Regions from separate parts of the Cytobacillus gottheilii genome, predicted to be linked through region 2. Evidence: riboswitches for the same ligand, from Rfam matches in the RefSeq annotation. Region 2 holds a riboswitch; the other holds the start of a gene.
The links. Region 2 has a riboswitch for thiamine pyrophosphate ahead of thiW (energy coupling factor transporter S component ThiW). Riboswitches for the same ligand answer to the same signal wherever they lie in the genome.
Positions count from the first base shown of each region.

Region 1: it holds a riboswitch for thiamine pyrophosphate, as region 2 does, so the genes downstream of both, J1899_RS08405 (ABC transporter substrate-binding protein) here and thiW (energy coupling factor transporter S component ThiW) in region 2, are expected to answer to the same signal.

Region 1 covers NZ_CP071709.1:1,682,501-1,686,929, reverse strand. The annotation lists gene J1899_RS08420 (GNAT family N-acetyltransferase) at 187-645, opposite strand; gene J1899_RS08415 (twin-arginine translocase TatA/TatE family subunit) at 964-1,161, opposite strand; gene J1899_RS08410 (cell wall hydrolase) at 1,329-1,934, opposite strand; TPP riboswitch at 2,198-2,304, shown strand; gene J1899_RS08405 (ABC transporter substrate-binding protein) at 2,437-3,432, shown strand; gene J1899_RS08400 (thiamine-binding protein) at 3,445-3,738, shown strand; gene J1899_RS08395 (ABC transporter permease) at 3,735-4,429, shown strand, end outside.
Region 2 covers NZ_CP071709.1:2,456,441-2,460,869, forward strand. The annotation lists gene thiM (hydroxyethylthiazole kinase) at 1-570, opposite strand, end outside; gene thiD (bifunctional hydroxymethylpyrimidine kinase/phosphomethylpyrimidine kinase) at 558-1,385, opposite strand; gene thiW (energy coupling factor transporter S component ThiW) at 1,382-1,876, opposite strand; TPP riboswitch at 2,037-2,126, opposite strand; TPP riboswitch at 2,254-2,357, opposite strand; gene J1899_RS12125 (CBASS cGAMP-activated phospholipase) at 2,408-3,322, opposite strand; gene J1899_RS12130 (shikimate kinase) at 3,543-4,043, shown strand; gene J1899_RS12135 (LTA synthase family protein) at 4,094-4,429, opposite strand, start outside.

The DNA of each region.
Region 1 (4,429 bases), 770 kb from region 2:
CATCTCCAGGCATATCGCTAAAATGCTGCTTAGCACTATTAAAAAGAAGCGCCTTTAAAAAAGGAGCTTACTTTTAATAGCAGCCTATTCATTTTTTATCCATCTAATAGTCCTTTCAAAACGTCCAAAGCAAAAAAGCTCAAAATAATTTTGAGCTTCCAGCATTATATTGTGAATTGTAGTATTTTACTGGTTAATCGTTTTGACAACGGCCATTTCTTTACCAAAGCGATCTCCGTAATCGATAAACCCCAAGCTCTCGTATAAACCATGTGCCCCTAAATTTTCGGGATGATAGCCTACAACGAGCTTCTTTGCGTTTGGCAGATTGGACATTTTTGAAATCATTATTGAAGAAGCATCCTTACCAATGCCCTTACCCTGAAATCTATGATCAATCATTATTCTGTAAATCCAGTAACCATCAAGTTCTTCCGGTTCCGTATTATACATTAAAAAACCTGCAACTTGATCACCATAATATATAACAAACGGTCTTAATGACGGTTCAAATTTAGACTGCAGAATCGATATTGCATTGTTTTCTATAAATTTCTCTTGATTCTCTGTTATCTGCAATGAACAGCACTCATACCAGTTTTCTGCTGTTAATTCAGCCAATCTTACTATTTTGTCAATACTCAAAATTTATCCCCTTTCTAATATGGGGAACTGCTAATTGTTAATTAGACGTTACCCCGTTAGTGCATGCTGTATAAGTCATTAATTTATTTTTCATAATGAACGCCTCCTTGAACAATTGCTTTTTTTTTAATACTCCTCTATCCTATCACAGTTCCTTATAAAAATTACACAGATTATATGCACTCAAGCTCATTTCAGCATGACAAGATCTGTACAATGTAAAAGGACTTACATTTCGGGAAATGAAAAGGCTCAAATCACGAATGATCTGAGCCTGTATATCTGTGCTTATATTAATTTAAATTCTCTAAACTAAACTTAATCTTTACTTAAAGAATTCTTTGGTTTGTCTTTAGGTTCATCTTCATCACGCGTTAAATCTCTTGCAGAGTTTTTAAACTCTTTTAGAGTTTGTCCAAAAGCACGGCCAATTTCCGGCAATTTTTTAGGACCAAAGATAATAAGTGCTAATACTAATATAAGAATTAAACCTGGAATACCTATATTTGATAACATAACAACAACTCCTTTACTTGCATCATAGACGAAGATAAACAGAAATTCAAGTAACCCAGTAATACTCCAGTCTCAAAAACACCTTTGTCAATGGCAGGCAAACTCCTGAAGCTTCTTTTGATTCCAGATCCCCTTAAAAATAAAAAAGCAACATAGCTTCTGCCATGTTACTTAGCAAAACGGTGTTTTCCAATTTCACCTGTAACGGTTTGAGCTCTTAACCAGGTGCTATTCGTCAAATCCGGATTAAAGAAATAAACAGCTTCATTATTTCCTTGTCCCTCTAAAGCTATTGCCTCATTTACTGCCTTTTTTGCCTCTTTATCAGCTGGTTTATTGATACTTCCATTGTCGACAGGCTGAAACTGTCTCTTTTCATAAATCACTTGCTTAACGCTATCAGGAAAACGCTCATCTTCTACTCGATTTAAAACAACTTGAGCCACTGCAACCTTTCCTTTATAAGGTTCACCTTTTGCTTCAGCATGAACAAGCCTGGCAAGCAAGTCTTTCTCTTTCTTGGATATTGTATTAGGAATAATTAATTTATCTTCAGAATGAATAGCTTCTGCTGACAAATGATTAACTTCTTTTAATTCCAGCTCTGATACGGAGAATTTCAGTGCCACATCATATAATGTTTCCTGATCCTTAACATTGTAAATCGTAACAGAATCCAGCGTTTCAGCATTTATTTTCTTTGGTTCAGTAAATGTATATTGGAATGAGACCATGACAATAGCGGCAATCATGCTTAGAACAAATTTTTTCATTCGTTCTCCTCCATTCATTATAGTCTCGGAACAACAGAAACTACTGTAACACATTGTTCAAGAACGGGACAAACTTAATCTTTTCCATGGTTAATCTGGTAAAATCTTGTTCCGTCATTCTTCTTGCTAAAACATTAAAAGCTTTTTACTAGAAATTTCTTATTTTTTTGCTATAATGAAGACGTAATGTGGAACGCTAACCATTTTTAAACAAATACTTTACAAGTATGTAAAGACTGAGACTTTTGAATATAATTTCATATCGTTTTATGTAGGGGAACCGCTCTGCGGTTGAGATTTCATTATATAATGATAACCCTTTGAACCTGATCTGGCTGATACCAGCGTAGGGAACATAATGTAAAGCAATATTATGCTTATTTATTATGTCCCCTGGCTGCAGCAGCCAGGGGTTTTATGTTTATAAGGGAATTGTTCCATACTACTCATATGACATTAACTGAGATCTTCACGGAATGATCTTCACAATGAGGAGGATATTATGAAAAAATGGATGTTAACTGCATCGTTATTAATGGTTTTAACGGCTTGCGGAAATAACGAAGATACGGAAAACAACAGCACCAATGAGGCGGAAGAACTTGAAGAAGTGACGGTTGTTTTGGATTGGACTCCAAATACAAATCATACTGGACTTTATGCAGCCGTTGAAAATGGCTATTTTGAAGAAGCAGGACTTGATGTCGACATTATTTTGCCTGGTGATGCTGGTGCAGATCAATTGATTGCTTCGGGCAAAGCAGATTTTGGAGTCAGTTACCAGGAAAGTATTACACAAGCAAGAGTTCAGGGTGTACCGCTTGTTTCGATTGCAGCTGTCATTCAGCATAATACGTCAGGCTTTGCTTCTCCTGTAGAAAAAAATATTGAAACTCCTAAAGATTTTGCAGGAAAAACATACGGAGGCTTTGGATCTCCAGTTGAAGAGCAAATCCTTGAATCTCTAATGAGATCTGAGAATGCAAGTGCCGATGATGTTACGATCTTAAATATTGGCAGTGCAGATTTCTTTACTTCAGTTGAAAGAGATGTTGATTTTTCTTGGATCTTTTACGGCTGGACTGGGATTGAAGCAGAATTACGCGGTATAGATTTAAATATGATCTACCCTACCGATTATTCGGAAAATCTTGATTATTATACACCTGTTCTTGCTACTAACGAGGATATGATCAGCTCTAATCCTGAAATGATTGAAGCATTTTTAGAAGGAGCTTCAAAAGGGTATGAATATGTAATTGAAAATCCAGCGGAAGCTGCTGACATTCTAATAGAAGCAGTTCCAGACCTGGATCCTGAACTGGTTAAGAAAAGTCAGGAATGGCTGGCACCGCGTTATCAAGATGATGCAGATCAATGGGGAGCACAAAAACTAGAAGTATGGGAAAACTACGGTAATTGGATGTTTGAAAATGGATTGCTCGATGGCGAACTGGATGCAGAAAAAGCATTTACGAACGAATACTTACCAAAATAGGGGGAGAAAATCTTGGCTAATTCTTTAGTAAGCATACAAATAATTCCAAAAACTAAAAATGGGGAAAATGTCATTCCGTACGTTGACGAGGCGATTGCCATTATTGATGCTTCTGGCATCAAATATGAGGTACACCCTCTTGAAACCACTATGGAAGGTGATCTGGATCAAATTTTTGCGGTTATTAAGAAAATGAACGAAAAAATGATTGAGATTGGCAGTTCCAATGTTATCTCTCAAATCAAAATACTATTCCAGCCAGATGGCATTACAATGGATACGTTAACGGAGAAATATAAAGGATGAATACTGCTTTAAAGAAAGGATGGAGACCAATACTTGTTCTCCTCCTTTTATTCTTATTATGGGAAGGGATTGTCAGGTTTATTGAAGCACCATCCTGGCTAGTCCCTGCACCAAGCCTGATTTTTCAGGAAGCATATAACGGCTGGTCTCAGTTTGCACCTCACCTGCTTTCGACGACCAGTTTATCACTATATGGCTTTGCGATTGGTGCAGCTGTTGGGCTTGCCGCTGCCTTTTGTCTGCACATGCTTCCTTTTGTTAGAGAATCAGTTTATCCGCTTCTCATTCTGTCGCAAAACGTGCCAGTTATAGTTCTTGCCCCGCTTTTGGTCATCTGGTTCGGTTTTGGAATTCTGCCGAAAGTCATTGTCATTACGCTTGTCTGCTTTTTTCCTATTACGGTTGCTGCACTCGATGGGTTTAAACAAACACCTGCAGACTTAAAGCATTATATGAAAATGGCTGGAGCAACTAAACAGCAGCTTTTTTGGAAGTTAGAACTGCCTGCCGCTTTACCGGGCATCTTTTCCGGAATTAAGATCTCGGCAACTTATAGTGTAATGGGTGCAGTGATTTCAGAATGGGTTGGTGCCAGAATGGGAGTTGGTGTTTACATGACATTAGCGTCTTCTTCCTTCCGCTCTGATCGAGTGTTTGTTGCCATCTTTGCCATTATGATCCTCAGTCTTTT
Region 2 (4,429 bases):
TGTTAACCAAATATCACCATTCTCGATTTCTGCCACTCTAGTTCCATCTGATATGGCATCATGTTTACCGCTTATGACAATAACTGCATTCAGCTTCTCAGCAGCCAGCTTTGCTAATTCAGTATGAGTTAAGGATAATTCACCAGCATCAACACCTCGGGTATTCGCCTGACCGCCAATAAGTGCGTAAACCTCCGTTCCATTCCCTCTTACAATATCCACCTTCACTTTTTTCATATAATCCATTGCCTTTTGGGTTCTATATGGAGTAGCGCCTACTCCAACCGGATCAAAAACGACTGGAATCCCTTTTCTGTTTGCTGCCTTTCCTGCCAGCACCATGGATTCGTACATATCAGCTGTAATGGTACCAAAATTAATCACTAGAGCATCTCCAAGTCCAGCCATCGCTTCAACTTCTTCTATACTTGTAGCCATTACAGGAGATGCACCAATAGCCAATGTTGCATTGGCACAATCGTTAATGGTTACATTATTCGTAATTTGATGGATTAAAGGTTTTGCAGTTTCCAAGTCTCTGAAAATTTGATTCACGCTCAGTTGCTCCATGTCTTCTCTGCCTCCTGATACATTTTTGCTTTTCTGTATAAATCATAAAAATGGTTTGTTGGGCCATGACCGTTGCCAATATCAAGGCTATGCTCAATTGCCATATGTATATATGATTTTCCTCGCTTCACCGCTTCAAGCATATCAAACCCGCGAGCAAGGTTAGCAGCAATTGCCGAAGAAAGAGTACACCCTGTTCCATGTGTATTTTTTGTCTCAATTCTCGTGCCGCTAATCCAATGAAAATTGGTTCCATCATAGTACAAATCATCTGGTTCCCCTTCCATATGCCCTCCCTTTAACAGCACCGATCTGGCACCAAGTTTTGTCATATCCATACATGCTTTCTCCATGTCTTTCTTGTTTGAAATAGGATAACCAAGAATGACCTCTGCTTCTGGGATATTAGGGGTTATAATAGTTGCGAGCGGAAGCATGTGATCTATTAAAGAAGTCACTGCTTCTTGTCTCAGCAAATGATGCCCGCCTTTTGAAACCATGACTGGGTCAAGCACAATATGAGACGGCGCATATTTTTGCAGGCCTTGCGTTACCGTTTTAATTGTGTCTGCAGATGAAAGCATCCCGATTTTTACGGCATCAACCGTAATATCATCAAATACAGCTTCTATTTGATCTCTGATAATATTCACATCTATATCCTGTACAGAACGAACTTCCTGTGTATTTTGAGCTGTAATAGCAGTAATAACGGACATCCCAAAAACGCCATTTGCGCTAAATGATTTTAAGTCCGCTTGAATACCGGCACCTCCGCCTGAATCTGAGCCTGCAATCGTCAATGCTGTTTTCATTGTAAAATGCCTCCTAATGCTTTATTTTTCACCATTACTTTCAATAATCCGTAACCCATCAAAGCACCTGTAAAGCTGCTGAAGATAAATGCCGGCACAAACCCAAATAGCGCTGCTTCCTGTCCAAGGAAAAGGACAGAAATCGGATAGGTCGCCATTGCACCTAATATGCCTGTTCCAACCACTTCACCTGCTGCTGCAAAACTGAGTTTACGAGTTTTGGAGAAAAGAATTGCTGCTAAAAAGGCACCAATCATACTGCCTGGATAAGCAAAAATACTGCCTGTTCCCAGCATATTTCTTAAAGTTGATGAAAGAAAAGCTTGAATCACTGCATACCATGGGCCAAGCAAAACAGCCGAGAGCACATTAGCAAAATGCTGAATAGGAAAGATTTTTGCAAATCCTACCGGTATGTAAATAAGACTGCTGGAAACCGTCGTAATAGCTGCAATAAATGCAATAATGGTTAGTTTTTTTGTACTGTTCATCATTTTTTATTTCCCCCTTAATATTTAATAAGTGCGAATCCTCATATTATATAAGCCAATCTCTTCCCTCCCGGCAGCACACTTTGTGAATGAATACGGCTTATTCCTCAATATAAAAAACCGCTCCTATAGCAGAAGCGGTTAACAAACAGCACATGTGCACTTATGTTAACTGCTTCCCTACGCTAGTTCTAACTAGATCAGGTTCAAAGGGTTCTTCTCAGCCAATTTGGCGCCCCCAGCAGATTTTTAATTTTCAAGTTTTACACCATATCAAGATATTCCGATTTCTGTTCCATTGGCTTAAAGGAATGATTCCATAGAGACAAAAAGCCGCTCATGAAAACACGAGCGGCGAATATGTATAGATCAGCAGAATATAATCTATAGCACTTCCCTACGCCAGTGTTAACAGGATCAGGTTCAGAGGGTTTGGCATTACTGCCATCTCAGTCTTAAAAAGACACCCCTAGTGTAAGAAGTATTCATTTTTCAACACTATCATAACATTTTTGTATTATTTTGCAAACGTTATGTCTTTTTTAGAAATTCCTCAATATCCTTTTTTTGCTCCTCATATAGCTTTTCTCCCATAAGAGCCAGTTCATGTGAAAATGTCACATCATCAAATGGCATTTCTTTTTCCAGCTCGGCATTCAGACGTAAATATTGGTCATGCAGCAAATGCCGGCAATGATATGAGATGGCTTCTGAAGAAATATGAAGCGCAAGATCAAGAAGTTTTGGTGTCATCCTAAAAGAGGGAAATTGAAAAGGCAGCCAGCTTTGAGCACCCCATTCTCTGCCTTCCTCTTCCTGAAAAGGAATAGATTGCAGTCCAGTCCCAATCGATAAAACATGGATATCTTCAAGTTTTTGATGAAAAAAACTGAGCGCCTCTGTGATTGTAACCAATGTTGGATTATTTGCCCATATGCCGCCATCAATGGCTAAAAGTTTATTTTGCATTTCATTAGGGGGAAAATAAACCGGTGCAGAACAGGATGAAAGCACGGCATCCCACAGTTTAATCTCTTCCTTTTTCTCTCCAGGATTGCGTACATGTGAGCGATGAACATACGGCTTTCCTTTATGAATATCTACCGCTGGTAAAAGCAATGGCTTTTCCACATCACATAGCAATGTCTCTCCGTAGGCATCTTGTAAATATTGTCGTAAATGATGGTTTGTATAAATGCTTTTAAATAAACCAACTGTAGCATGTCTTTCAAAGATCTTTTCACCATGCTGTAGATAAATATCATAAACATCTTCCATTTCTTTACCTACAGATGCAGCAGCTGCAATAATGGCACCTGTACTGGTTCCGGCAAAGACATCAAAGAGATCAGCAATCTTACATTTATATTGTTTTTCAATATTTTTTAAGACGGTGACCGCCAAAATACCCCGTATTCCGCCGCCATCAATAGCTAAAATTTTCACATACTCACCTATATATTCGTTTCTTATAATGTTCCCTGATGATCCCTATCTATACAGATATTGATAAATACTTTGAGCGTTTTCTTTAGGTATCTACATACAAGCTTCATTATATTCGAAAGATAAAAAGGAGTTATCACACTATTTAATTTTTACAGCAAATTATTTCTATATTATAATTCTCTTTAAATGCAAAAGGAAATGGGGATCATCGCTTAATATGCATAAAAAAATTATCTTAACAGGTTTTATGGGCTCTGGTAAGACAACTGTGGGACAACTAATTGCCAAAGAGCTAAAAGTTCCTTTTATAGATGTCGATGAAGAAATAGAAAAATGGTATGGTCTAAAAACGACTGAGATTTTTCAGCAATTTGGAGAACAGGAATTCCGCCGTACTGAACTTGATCAAGTAAAAAGAATTTGCAGCAATACAGAAATTCAAGTCGTTTCATTAGGTGGAGGTGCCTTTCTGCAGGAAGAAATCAGGAATACTTGCATGGAAAATGGAACGGTCTTTTACCTTTGGGTTTCTTGGGACGTTTGGAAGCAGAGACTGGATTCTTTAGTGCCTTCAAGACCACTTCTGCAGGGAAAAACAGAAAATGAAATTCACCGCATTTTCACAGACCGGCAAAAAATATATAACACTTATCATTTTAAAATAAAAGCAGACAATGGAGCAGAACAAACAGCAAAAGAGATCCTTCAAGAAGTGTAAACGGCTGAAAATAAAAAGGAGAATCGTTCAAAAACGATCCTCCTTTTTATTTATAAATCTAAAAACCTCAATAAATCTCCATTTAAAATTTCATCTGACATATTTAGCTCATCTCTTACCTTTTCTAAATTAGAATTACAGGCACCTTCTTCAGCTTCTTCACCACTTTTTTTATCATAGCAGACATTATTGATATAAATATGCTGATCAGACACATAAGATCCGTCACGGAAAATGACAGGCTGATCATGATCACGCGTCATTAAATTCTGGCCGAATGAAGGTGTGTCAACATCCGTAATACCTAATAGCGATAGCAGAGTCGGACGGATATCGATCTCCCCGCCAATATTTGAAAACACCTTACCTGCTTGGCCTGGCACATG